One region of the Kosakonia cowanii JCM 10956 genome, then DNA from elsewhere that is predicted to be linked to it. Evidence: riboswitches for the same ligand, from Rfam matches in the RefSeq annotation. Region 1 holds a riboswitch; each other region holds the start of a gene.
What was found. A riboswitch is a leader RNA that binds a small molecule or an ion and turns the genes downstream of it on or off. The one in region 1 is predicted to bind thiamine pyrophosphate.
Positions count from the first base shown of each region.

Region 2: linked by a shared signal. The riboswitch ahead of thiC (phosphomethylpyrimidine synthase ThiC) and the one ahead of thiB (thiamine ABC transporter substrate binding subunit) in region 1 are both predicted to bind thiamine pyrophosphate.
Region 3: linked by a shared signal. The riboswitch ahead of thiM (hydroxyethylthiazole kinase) and the one ahead of thiB (thiamine ABC transporter substrate binding subunit) in region 1 are both predicted to bind thiamine pyrophosphate.

Region 1 covers NZ_CP019445.1:419,893-424,172, forward strand. Annotated here, with positions in the region: gene BWI95_RS01945 (sugar efflux transporter) at 1-1, opposite strand, end outside; gene sgrR (HTH-type transcriptional regulator SgrR) at 248-1,903, shown strand; TPP riboswitch at 1,940-2,040, shown strand; gene thiB (thiamine ABC transporter substrate binding subunit) at 2,070-3,053, shown strand; gene thiP (thiamine/thiamine pyrophosphate ABC transporter permease ThiP) at 3,029-4,280, shown strand, end outside.
Region 2 covers NZ_CP019445.1:147,206-151,485, reverse strand. Annotated here, with positions in the region: gene thiE (thiamine phosphate synthase) at 1-188, opposite strand, end outside; gene thiC (phosphomethylpyrimidine synthase ThiC) at 188-2,080, opposite strand; TPP riboswitch at 2,164-2,300, opposite strand; gene BWI95_RS00690 (Rsd/AlgQ family anti-sigma factor) at 2,355-2,858, opposite strand; gene nudC (NAD(+) diphosphatase) at 2,938-3,711, shown strand; gene hemE (uroporphyrinogen decarboxylase) at 3,751-4,280, shown strand, end outside.
Region 3 covers NZ_CP019445.1:4,280,817-4,285,096, forward strand. Annotated here, with positions in the region: gene thiD (bifunctional hydroxymethylpyrimidine kinase/phosphomethylpyrimidine kinase) at 1-665, opposite strand, end outside; gene thiM (hydroxyethylthiazole kinase) at 665-1,447, opposite strand; TPP riboswitch at 1,483-1,579, opposite strand; gene BWI95_RS23420 (hypothetical protein) at 1,861-2,301, shown strand; gene BWI95_RS23425 (hypothetical protein) at 2,352-2,720, opposite strand; one part of gene BWI95_RS20325 (IS3 family transposase) at 3,047-3,909, opposite strand; one part of gene BWI95_RS20325 (IS3 family transposase) at 3,909-4,167, opposite strand.

The sequences.
Region 1 (4,280 bases):
TGGCATTTCCTTGTTGAAAGCGGAAAACAGCGACGCAAGCTTAAACGAAAAAAGCCAGCAAAAACATTTTGCTGGCGGGTGCATTCGCACTTAATACTCAGTCACACATGATTCGGGCGAGTCAGTTTTTCCACACGCGTCGTCATTCCCCACTTCGCTATGCGCCTCCTCGCTTTCATCGCAGAGAAGTATCGGCTTAATATAGGGATAAATAAATTGCTGAGTTTTTGCCGGGAGTTCCTCTTTTATGTCCTCTGGTCGCCTGCAACAACAGTTCATCCGTCTGTGGCAATGCTGCGATGGAAAATCTCAGGAAACTACGCTCAACGAGCTGGCGGAGCTGCTTAACTGCTCCCGCCGCCATATGCGCACCCTGCTCAACACCATGCAGACGCGCGGCTGGCTCACCTGGGAAGCGGAAGCCGGGCGCGGTAAACGCTCGCGCCTCACCTTCCTCTACACCGGCCTGGCGTTACAGCAGCAGCGGGCGGAAGATCTGCTTGAACAGGATCGCATCGATCAACTGGTGCAGCTGGTGGGCGATAAAGCCGCCGTGCGCCAGATGCTGGTGTCGCATCTGGGCCGCAGTTTTCGCCAGGGGCGGCATATCCTGCGCGTGCTCTACTACCGCCCGCTGCGCAATCTGCTGCCCGGCTCGCCGTTGCGCCGCTCCGAAACCCATATGGCGCGGCAAATCTTCAGTACCCTGACGCGCATAAATGAGGAAAACGGGGAACTGGAAGCCGATATTGCTCACCACTGGAAAGCGATCTCTCCCCTGCACTGGCGCTTCTACTTACGCCCCGGCATCCACTTTCACCACGGCCGCGAGCTGGAGATGGCGGATGTTATCGCCTCCCTGCGGCGTGCCAGCGCCCTGCCGCTCTACTCCCATATCCGCGATATCGTTTCCCCCACGCCGTGGACGCTCGACATTCACCTCTCGCAGCCCGATAGCTGGCTGCCGTGGCTGATGGGCCACGTACCGGCGATGATCCTGCCGCAGGAGTGGGAGACGCTGACGAACTTTGCCAGCCAACCGATTGGCACCGGCCCTTACGCAGTGATGCGCAATACCCGCAACCAGCTAAAGATCCACGCCTTTGAGGATTACTTCGGTTTTCGTGCGCTGATTGATGAAGTGAATGTCTGGGTGCTGCCGGATGTTGGGGATGAGACCACCTGCGGCCTGACGCTTGAAGGGCCAACCGAGGGCGAAAAAGCGGTGGAGAGCCGTCTCGAAGAGGGCTGCTACTATCTGCTGTTTGACGCGCGATCCAGTCGCGGCGCGAACCCGGCGGTGCGCGAATGGGTAAGCCGGATCCTTTCGCCAACCAATCTGCTGTGGCACGCCAGCGAACAGAATCAGCGCTACTGGTTTCCCGCCTATGGATTACTGCCGCGCTGGCACCACGCGCGCCCCGGCAGCGGTGAAAAGCCCGCCGGGCTGGAGACGCTGACGCTCACCTTCTACCGCGAGCATAACGAGCACCAGGCGATTGCCCACACCATGAGTACGCTGCTGGCAGAACATGGCGTTAAGTTACTGATTCAGGAGGTCGATTACGATGAGTGGCATCGCGGGGAAACAGAGAGCGATATCTGGCTTAACAGCGCCAACTTTACGCTGCCGCTCGACTTCTCGGTCTTCGCTAACCTCTATGAAGTACCGTTGCTGCAACACTGCATCCCGCGCGACTGGCAGGCGGACGCCGCGCGCTGGCGCGCCGGGGAGATGAACCTGGCGATGTGGTCACAGCAGTTGCTGGCGAGTAAAGCGATTGTGCCGCTGATCCACCACTGGCTTCGCATTCAGGGGCAGCGCACCATGCGCGGGCTGCGCATGAATACCCTCGGCTGGTTTGACTTTAAATCGGCCTGGTTTGCGCCGCCGGATCCGTAATGCTTTCAGATTGTTTACCAAATCATTACAATAGCGCCGTTCTCAACGGGGTGCTGCGCTTCACGCGCGTGCTGAGAAAATACCCGTCGAACCTGATCCGGATAACGCCGGCGAAGGGATTTGAGGCTCTCTCAAAATCCTTTGCCACCCATTTATGAGGTGCAAAGTGTTAAAAAAATCGTTGTCACTGCTGCTGCTGATTGCCGCGCCAGTTTTCGCTAAACCCGTCCTGACCGTCTACACCTACGACTCCTTCGCCGCCGAATGGGGGCCAGGCCCTGCGGTAAAAAAAGCCTTTGAAGCCGACTGCAACTGCGAGCTGAAGTTCGTGGCGCTGGAAGATGGCGTCTCGCTGCTCAACCGTCTGCGGATGGAGGGCAAAAAGAGCAAAGCTGACGTCGTGCTCGGTCTTGATAACAACCTGCTGGAAGCCGCGACCCAGACAAAACTCTTCGCCAAAAGCGGCGTGCCGGATGACGCGGTGAAGGTGCCGGGCGGCTGGAGCAATGAGACCTTTGTGCCGTTCGATTACGGCTGGTTCGCTTTTGTCTATGACAAAACCAAACTGAAAAACCCGCCGAAGAGCCTGAAAGAGCTGGTCGAAAGCGATCAGAAGTGGCGCGTGATTTATGAAGATCCGCGCACCAGCACGCCAGGGCTCGGCCTGCTGCTGTGGATGCAGAAAGTCTATGGCGATAAAGCCCCCGAAGCCTGGCAAAAGCTGGCGGGCAAAACCGTTACCGTCACCAAAGGGTGGAGCGAAGCCTACGGCCTCTTTCTGAAAGGTGAGAGCGATCTGGTGCTGAGCTACACCACCTCGCCTGCCTACCACATCATCGAAGAGAAGAAAGAGAACTACGCGGCGGCGAACTTCAGCGAAGGCCACTATTTGCAGGTTGAAGTCGCGGCGCGTACCGCCGCCAGCAAGCAGCCGGAGCTGGCGGAAAAATTCCTCAAATTTATGGTTTCACCCGCCTTCCAGAGTGCCATCCCAACGGGCAACTGGATGTACCCGGTGAGCAACGTCACGCTGCCCGCCGGGTTTGACCAGCTTGAGAAACCACAAACCTCGCTGCAATTCTCGCCGCAAGAGGTAGCAGCCCAGCGCGCAGCATGGATAGCCTCGTGGCAACGCGCAGTCAGCCGCTAATTCCCGGCTGGCTGCTTCCTGGCCTCACCGCCGCCACGCTGATGGTCGTGGTCGCGGTGGCGGCCTTTTTCGCGCTGTGGCAAAACGCACCTGTCGAAGGGCTCTCCGACTTGTTGTCGGACAGCTACCTGTGGCACGTGGTGCGATTCTCCTTCTGGCAGGCTTTTCTCTCCGCCCTGCTCTCCGTGGTGCCCGCCATTTTTCTTGCCCGTGCGCTCTACCGCCGTCGTTTTCCCGGCCGCCAGTTGCTGCTGCGCTTATGCGCGATGACGCTGATCCTGCCGGTGCTGGTGGCGGTGTTCGGTATTCTCAGCGTCTATGGTCGCCAGGGGTGGCTCGCCGCGCTCTGCCAGACGCTTGGCCTTGAGTGGACCTTTTCGCCCTACGGTTTGCAGGGCATTCTGCTGGCGCACCTCTTTTTTAACCTGCCGATGGCCTCGCGCCTGCTGCTACAGGCGCTGGAGCAGATCCCCGGTGAGCAGCGCCAGCTGGCAGCCCAGCTCGGGATGCGCGGCTGGGCCTTCTTCCGCTTTGTCGAGTGGCCCTGGCTGCGCCGCCAGATCCCGCCAGTGGCAGCGCTGATCTTTATGCTCTGCTTCGCCAGTTTCGCCACCGTGCTGTCGCTGGGCGGCGGCCCGCAGGCAACCACCATTGAGCTTGCCATCTACCAGGCGCTCAGCTTTGATTTTGATCCCGCCCGCGCGGCGATACTGGCGATAATCCAGATGATCTGCTGCCTCGGGCTGGTGCTGTTAAGCCAGCGGATGAGTAGAGCCTTCGCCGTTGGCAGCCATCATATTCAGGGCTGGCGCGACCCGGAAACGCGCTGGTTTAGCCGCATCACCGATACGCTGTTAATTGTGCTGGCACTGCTGCTGATGCTGCCACCGCTGCTGGCGGTGATCGTTGACGGGCTTAATGTCAGTTTGCTGAAGGTGGTGGCAGAGCCGGTGCTGTGGCAGGCGGTGTGGACGTCGCTGCGTATCGCGCTGGTCGCCGGGCTGCTCTGCGTGGTGCTGACCATGATGCTGCTGTGGAGCAGCCGCGAACTGCGCGCGCGCCACCGCACTGCGGCCGGGCAGGCGCTCGAACTGAGCGGCATGCTGATCCTGGCGATGCCGGGGATTGTGCTGGCAACCGGCTTTTTCCTGCTGCTCAACAACACCATCGGCCTGCCCGACTCCGCCGATGGCATCGTGATATTCACCAATGCGCTGATGGCGATCC
Region 2 (4,280 bases), 270 kb from region 1:
TTGTAACGGCGCGCAAGGGCAATAGCGGCCATCACGTCCGCTTCCACCTCTTCGTCGCGCTTATCTTTGATACGCAGTTGCAGGGTGCGCACACCTGCATCCAGCAGGCGGGCGATCCACTCCACGCTATCGACCACCGGATAGAGCCCGAGGCGAAAGGGCACCGGCGGGAAATCAGGCTGGTACATTACGCCTCCTCCTGTTTCAGGTAGATCTCCCCGCCGCGGGCGCGGAAGTCGCTGGCTTTATCCGCCATGCCCGCGTCGATGCTCTGCGCGGCGGCGTAGTCACGTACCTCCTGCGAAATCTTCATCGAGCAGAATTTCGGCCCGCACATCGAGCAGAAGTGCGCCACTTTGCCCGACTCCTGCGGCAGGGTTTCATCGTGATAGGCGCGGGCGGTGAAGGGGTCGAGGGCGAGGTTAAACTGATCTTCCCAGCGGAACTCAAATCGCGCTTTAGACATGGCGTTATCGCGGATCTGCGCGCCAGGGTGGCCTTTGGCCAGATCCGCAGCGTGGGCGGCGATTTTGTAGGTAATCAGCCCCTGTTTGACATCCTCTTTGTTCGGCAAGCCGAGGTGCTCTTTCGGCGTGACATAGCAGAGCATCGCGCAGCCAAACCAGCCAATCATTGCCGCGCCGATGCCAGAGGTGAAGTGGTCATAGCCCGGCGCGATATCGGTGGTGAGCGGCCCAAGAGTGTAGAAGGGCGCTTCGTGGCAGCTCTCCAGCTCTTCGGTCATATTGCGGCGGATCATCTGCATCGGCACATGGCCAGGGCCTTCAATCATCACCTGCACGTCATACTCCCAGGCGATTTTGGTCAGTTCACCCAGCGTATGCAGCTCGGCGAATTGCGCTTCGTCATTGGCGTCCTGAATCGATCCCGGGCGCAGGCCGTCTCCCAAAGAGAGAGAGACGTCGTAGGCGGCGCAAATCTCGCAGATCTCGCGGAAGTGGGTGTAGAGGAAGTTCTCCTGATGGTGCGAAAGGCACCACTTCGCCATGATTGAGCCGCCGCGCGAGACAATGCCCGTCAGGCGCTGCGCGGTCATCGGCACATAGCGCAGCAGCACACCGGCATGGATGGTGAAGTAGTCGACTCCCTGTTCCGCCTGCTCCAGCAGGGTGTCGCGGAACACTGACCAATTGAGATCTTCAGCGATCCCATTAACCTTTTCGAGCGCCTGGTAGATCGGAACCGTGCCGATCGGCACCGGGCTGTTACGCAGGATCCACTCGCGGGTTTCATGAATATAGCGACCGGTAGAGAGATCCATCACCGTATCCGCGCCCCAGCGGGTTGACCACACCAGCTTCTCCACTTCTTCTTCAATTGATGAGGTGACGGCTGAGTTGCCGATATTGGCGTTCACTTTCACCAGGAAGTTGCGGCCAATGATCATCGGCTCTGATTCTGGATGGTTGATGTTGGCGGGAATAATGGCCCGGCCCGCCGCCACTTCAGCGCGGACAAACTCCGGCGTAATGTTCTCCGGCAGCCGCGCGCCAAACCCTTCGCCCGGATGCTGGCGACGCAGCACTTCACTGCGAATGCGCTCACGCCCCATGTTTTCGCGCAGGGCGATAAATTCCATTTCGGGGGTAATGATGCCCAAACGGGCATAGTGCAGCTGCGTCACGCATTTATCTGCTTTGGCGCGACGCGGCGTCAGCAGGCCGCTAAAACGCAGCGCATCAAGGCCGTCATCCGCCAGGCGCTGGTTGGTATAGGCCGAGCTGCGATGGTCCAGCTCTTCGCTGTCATCGCGGGCGGCGATCCACGCTGCGCGCAGCTTAGCCAGCCCCTGCTGCACATCAATGGCAATCGCCGGATCGCCGTACGGACCGGAGGTGTCATACACCGGCACCGCCTCGTTCTCTTCATACTGCGGGGCGGTTTTGGCACCGCCGACGAGCGTCGGGCTGAGCTGGATTTCACGCATTGGCACGCGAATATCGGGCTGTGAGCCAGTGAGGTAGATGCGGCGGGAGTTGGGGAAAGCGGTGCCTTCCAGCGTATCGATAAAGTGTTGCGCCTGGGCGCGTTGTTCACGGCGTGAAGTAGTAGTAGACATAGCTCATTCCAGTGTCAAAGGAGATGGCTTGTCAGACGACGGATGGAGTAATAGCAGCAAACCGCCCGTGAGGGTGGAGTGGTGGATGGATTACTCTTGTTCCCTTCGCAGGTATTAGCCTGATCAGGTTCCGCGGATCCCGAATTAACGGTCTCAGCCTTTTTACACCTCAGCTTTCAGAAAGCGTGGGTGTAAAAGAGTGGCACTCCGACAAGAAAAACCCCCGCCCGAAGCGGGGGACTGTTTTTTAAACTACGCGTTATTGGTTAAGAACTCAAGCCGGGCGCGCCATCCCGGTTTCATCATTGGCGCTTTCGCTGAGGTGGTTATCAAACGCCAGCGTGATCAGCTGATCTTCCAGCGTAAAACGCGCCGCCAGCGCTTCACCGATGTCTGAGAGAGCCTGCTGGAACTCCATGCAGTTGTCATCATCGATGGACTGTTCGAGGCTGGAATCATAATGTTTCATGATTTCAACGGTATTGGCTTCGAGCTGCGGGTAGAGCTGAGTCGCCGCTAAAAGTGGGCTGGCGCCTTCCATTTCATTGATGATGCGTTCATAAATAGTGAAATGACCGGCGGAAAGGTATTCAACCAGGTTATGGCAAAAATCATCCAGCGCTTTTTCGTTAAGCTGCATGTACGACCCTTTGCCCGGCTTGATTCCCACCAGATTGTAATAGGAGATAAGCAACTGCTTACGTTCGTTGAGCCAGAAATCGATAAGCTTGTTACTTCCCCCCAGTCGTTCTGTCAGGCTTTCTAACTGGTTCAGCATAAATGACTCCGCAAAATGTAAGATTAAAAATGATGTAATAATAATGTTAATAACATGCCAGTGAAGCTAAGGTCGCGCAATGGTACAAACTCTTGAAGCTCATCACCGTGGCTGGTGGATAGTCAGCCATGAACAAAAATTATGGTTGCCCGCTGGAGAATTACCACATGGAGAGGCAGGAAATTTCGATCTTGTGGGTCAACCCGCGCAAATTATCGGCGAATGGCAGGGAGAGAGCGTCTGGCTTGTTCGCCAGCAGCGCTCCAACGAGATGGGATCGGTACGTTTACTGATCGATCAGGATACCGTGCTGTTCCAGTTAGCCGGGCGCGGCGTGCAGCTGGCCGAGTTTTACCGATCGCATCAGTTTTGCGGCTACTGTGGGCACACCATGCACCCCAGCAAAACCGAGTGGGCGATGCTCTGCGACCAATGCCGGGAACGCTACTATCCACAAATTGCCCCCTGCATTATTGTCGCTATTCGCCGCGATGATAGCCTGCTACTTGCCCAGCATACGCGTCATCGTAATGGTGTGTATACCGTGCTGGCCGGATTTGTTGAGGTCGGCGAGACGCTGGAGCAGGCGGTAGCACGCGAGGTGATGGAGGAGAGCGGGATTAAAATCAAGAACCTGCGTTATGTCACCTCCCAGCCGTGGCCCTTCCCGCAATCATTAATGACTGCGTTTATGGCCGAGTACGAGAGCGGTGAGATCGTCATTGATACCAAAGAGCTGATCGATGCTGGCTGGTATCGCTATGACGACCTGCCGCTGCTCCCACCGCCGGGTACCGTCGCGCGCCGCCTGATCGAGGATACCGTGGCGATGTGTCGGGCAGAGAGCGAATAAGGTGTATATACTGGCGGCCTGACGCTTGAGGAACTGACAATGACCGAACTGAAAAACGATCGTTACCTGCGCGCGCTTCAGCGCCAGCCAGTAGATATGACGCCGGTATGGATGATGCGCCAGGCAGGCCGCTATTTGCCGGAATATAAGGCGACCCGTGCGCAAGCCGGCGACTTTATGTCGCTGTGCCGCAATGCGGAGCTGGCCTGTGAAGTGACGATGCAGCCCCTGCGCCGCTACAAGCTGGATGCGGCGATCCTCTTCTCTGACATCCTGACGGTGCCAGACGCGATGGGGCTGGGGCTCTATTTCGAAGCCGGTGAAGGACCGCGTTTTAGCCATCCCATCACCTGTAAAGCGGATGTGGACAAGCTGCCGGTGCCGGACCCGGAAGATGAGCTGGGTTACGTGATGAACGCCGTGCGCACTATCCGCCGTGAGCTGAAAGGCGAAGTGCCGCTGATTGGTTTCTCCGGCAGCCCGTGGACGCTGGCGACCTATATGATTGAAGGCGGCAGCAGCAAAGCGTTCACTAAAATCAAAAAGATGATGTACGCCGAGCCGCTGGT
Region 3 (4,280 bases), 790 kb from region 1:
AGGGCCGCCAGCGCCGCCGAGAGCGTGCAGCCTGTACCGTGGGTGTTTTTTGTTGCAATGCGCACGGTGGTAAAGCGCTGTGCGCCATCGCGAGTAAAGAGCCAGTCGGGGCTTTCGGCGTCGTCCAGATGACCACCCTTCATCAATACCGCCTCACAACCGAGCGCTAACAGAGCTTCGCCCTGCTCATGCATCTCGCGCTCGCTGCGCGCATGGGGCGCATCTAACAGCGCCGCCGCTTCCGGCAGATTGGGCGTGATAAGGGAAACCTGCGGCAGTAAATGCTGGCGCAGGGAGGCGACCGCCGCAGGCGATAACAGTGGATCGCCGCTTTTCGCCAGCATTACCGTATCCAGCACCACATTGCGCACCTGGTAATGGCGCAGACGCTCTGCCACCGCTTCGACAATGTCGGTTTCCGCCAGCATGCCGATTTTAGTGGTGTCGATGCGCACATCGCTCAGCACCGAGTCCATCTGGGCAGCAACGAAATCAGGCTCGATTCGGTATACCGACTGCACGCCGCGGGTGTTTTGCGCCACCAGCGCGGTGATCACCGAACAGCCATAAGCCCCCAGCGCCGAAAAGGTTTTCAAATCCGCCTGGATCCCCGCGCCACCGCTCGGGTCGGTGCCGGCAATGGTTAAGGCATTAATCCGTTTCATTACTCCCCCTTCCCGTTTGCCGCCAGCGCATCAAGAAAAGCGGGGACGAAACTGCCAGGGCCAGCGCTCTGTTTCACCGCGCGGCTGCCCGCCTGCTTCATTATCCGGCAGGCTGACGCAATATTGAGCCGTCGCTCGCCGGGCAAGGCGCAACAGGCAGCCACCACCGCCGAGAGCGCGCAGCCGGTGCCGACCACTCGCGTCATCAGCGGATCGCCGCCGCTGATGCTGAGGGTTTGTACACCATCGGTGATGTAATCAATCTCCCCAGTGACTGCGACCACCGCGCCGGTCTGTTGAGCCAGCTGCTGCGCCGCGGGCAGCGCCGCCAGCGCGCTATCGGTGGTGTCGACGCCGCGCCCGCCGCCTGGCATACCGGCCAGGGCGAGGATTTCAGAAGCGTTGCCGCGGATGGCGGCCGGTCGAAGAGAGAGGAGTTGTTGGCAGAAACCGGAGCGAAAGGCGAGTGCGCCAACGGCAACCGGGTCGAGCGTCCAGGGGGTTTGCGCGCGGTTAGCGCTCTCAATTGCGGCGTGCATTGCTTCAGCGCGTTCGCGCGTCAGCGTGCCGACATTAATAAGTAAGGCATCAGCAATGGCGCTGAACTGCTGCGCCTCTTCACGATCGATTACCATCGCCGGTGAGGCGCCGAGCGAGAGCAGGACGTTGGCGGTAAAGGTTTGCACGACGTCATTCGTCATACAGTGAACAAGGGGAGAGAGTGTACGGAGTTGCTGTAACGCGTGTGCAGAGTGCACAGGATCAAGCAGGTCAGGTTGCATCTATTTTGCTCCTGCCCGGCGTGAAGAAGGGATGCCGGGCAGGCATCTGACTTCCCTACGCTGGCATTATCCAGATCAGGTGGTACGGGTATTTCTCAGCCTTCACGCAGAAGGGCACCCCGAGTCAAATCAATTACAAAACAATCATTTGCACAAAAACAAGTTGTAAGTTTTTAGTGTAGCCGGGTGTATGGATGAGGCGCAAGAATTTTCGATTTATCACAATGTTTATCACAGCAGTTATCACACCTCGAATAGCTTAATCACGTAATAAATACTTGCATCATCTACCCGCTGTAAGGCCAGCTTAACCCCTATCTGCCGATTGGTGAAAATTAGAGGTTTTGTAATGTGGCGTTTTCAATAAGAGAGCGTTAGCATCATCCAAAGAATCAAAGCAATGGTAATGATGAATGCAAGAGTTATTCAAAGATGTAACCGTATCAATGGTTGTTTCATGGTGGGGAGCCATAGTTTCTACAGGGCTAGCAGTCATTAAAGTAATGGAAACGTGGCGTGATCGGACAAGAATAGATCTAGGATGGAGTTTTACAACAAGTGCAAATGTTGGTCACGAGATCCGAATACGTAACCTCTCGCCAAGACCAGTAGTGTTAATTCATTGGGAGATTTATTATGCCTCTCGTTTTTGCCGTATGTTAGACAGAAAACCTATTGAAACAAGAGAATTTGATGCACCAGATTCAACACTACCGCCCTTTACAACTCATACACTAACCTTCATTGATGAAAATTATTTCCACATTAATTACAAAAAGATGAAGTCAAAAGCTATCTATATAAATATTCATTTTGCAGGTAGGGATGTTATCCGTCGAAAAATCCCCTCATAACTTACGAGATAATGAAGGAATGAAGTCCCACTTTTTCAGTGGGGTTTAATTTAAATCCAATTATGACGGCGGCGATTAGCATATAGAGAGTTTTCAGTGTCTGTAACAAAATTACAGTATTTAGGACAATAGACCTTATTGGAAGGGTTAATAATATCCTTATCAATTTGGTAACGAAAATTAGTGAGCCATTCAGAATAACCTTCTAGCTTCTTGATATCCGCATAAAAGTTTTCGTATGAATGCCACCTTTCGCAGACTGTACAGCCACGATAAGTGGGAAAGCGTTCTAGATGTTTTTCATCGTAGCATCTTCTAAGCATTTCCTTCCAAGTGCGATACTCCCTAACCATTTGTCCATCTATTTGAGAAGATAAATTATCACCTTTAATACCTACTCCATAAACTGTAGGCTTCATAGGATCTTTAACAGCACAAATTTTAATAACGCTAGATTGTACTTTTTTGACATATCCAGTAGCTAAAAATTCAATAGTTATATTACGAGCATTGATAACATCAATGATTTTATATTTCCCGTAATTTTTACTATCGTAAATATCACCAACTTTAAAACCTACTAATTTTTAAACCTCGCCATCTTTTACTTTACCCTTAATGAGATTATTAAACCTGACTGATTTACTATTACCGTCATCTAAGAACTCGATAACTACATCATGATAGGAATTGATTTGAGTAATCTTGAGTCTACTGACCTGCCCCCCAAGATTAGATACAACCTTCAGTTAGTAATGTCGGTTGGTTTTTCTTCATATTTCCTGTTTCGCCAGTCCGTTGCGAATTCAGCTGGTGTCTGGTGATCCAGCGATGAATGGGGACGGCACTCGTTATAATCCTGCCGCCAGTCATTAATCGTTTTCCGGGCATGAAGAATATCGCTGAACCAGTGTTTATTCAGACACTCATCGCGAAAGCGTCCGTTAAAACTTTCAATAAATCCGTTCTGCGTTGGCTTACCCGGCTGGATAAGCCGTAGTTCCACGCCATGCTCAAAGGCCCATTGATCGAGCGCGCGGCAGGTAAATTCCAGGCCCTGATCGGTTCTTATTGTTGTCGGATAGCCCCGAAATAGCGCGATGGTGTCCAGAATGCGCGTGATCTGAACGCCGGCAATACCGAAAGCTGCGATGATCATCAGACACTCCTTCGTGACATCATCCACACAGGTCAGGCACTTGATCCTGCGACCGTTGGTCAGTGCGTCCATAACGAAATCCATCGACCATGTAAGGTTCGGCGCATCCGGGCGCAGAAGCGGAAACCGTTCGGTCGCCAGCCCTTTACGGCGTCGTCTGCGTTTTACACTCAGTCCATTAAGGTGGTAAATACGGTATACCCGCTTGTGATTGACGTGAAGGCCCTCCCTGCGCAGCAACTGCCAGATGCGCCGGTAACCAAAACGTCTGCGTTCAAGCGCCAGTTCAGTAATACGCCCTGATAAATGTGCATCAGCAGCCGGACGCTGAGCATCATAACGGCAGGTCGACAGGGGCAAACCTGTAAGCCTGCAGGCACGACGTTGCGACAGACCGGTCGCATCACACATCAACACCATGGCTTCCCGCTTCTGGTCTGTCGTCAGTACTTTCGCCCCAGAGTCACCTGAAGCGCCTCCTTATCCAGCATGGCTTCGGCAAGCAGCTTCCTGAGCCTGGCGTTCTCTTCCTCAAGCGACTTCAGGCGCTTAACCTCGGGCACCTCCATACTGCCATACTTCTTACGCCAAGCGTAAAAGGTGGCGTCGGAAATGGCGTGCTTGCGGCAGAGCTCACGGGCAGAAACCCCGGCTTCAGCCTCGCGGAGGATACTGATGATCTGTTCGTCGGAAAAACGCTTCTTCATGGGGATGTCCTTATGTGGCTTATGAAGACATTACTAACATCGTGGTGTGTTAATCAACGGGGAGCAGGTCAGAAGCGAGAACAAAGGGGACGTGTGGGGGGAAGTAAAAAAGG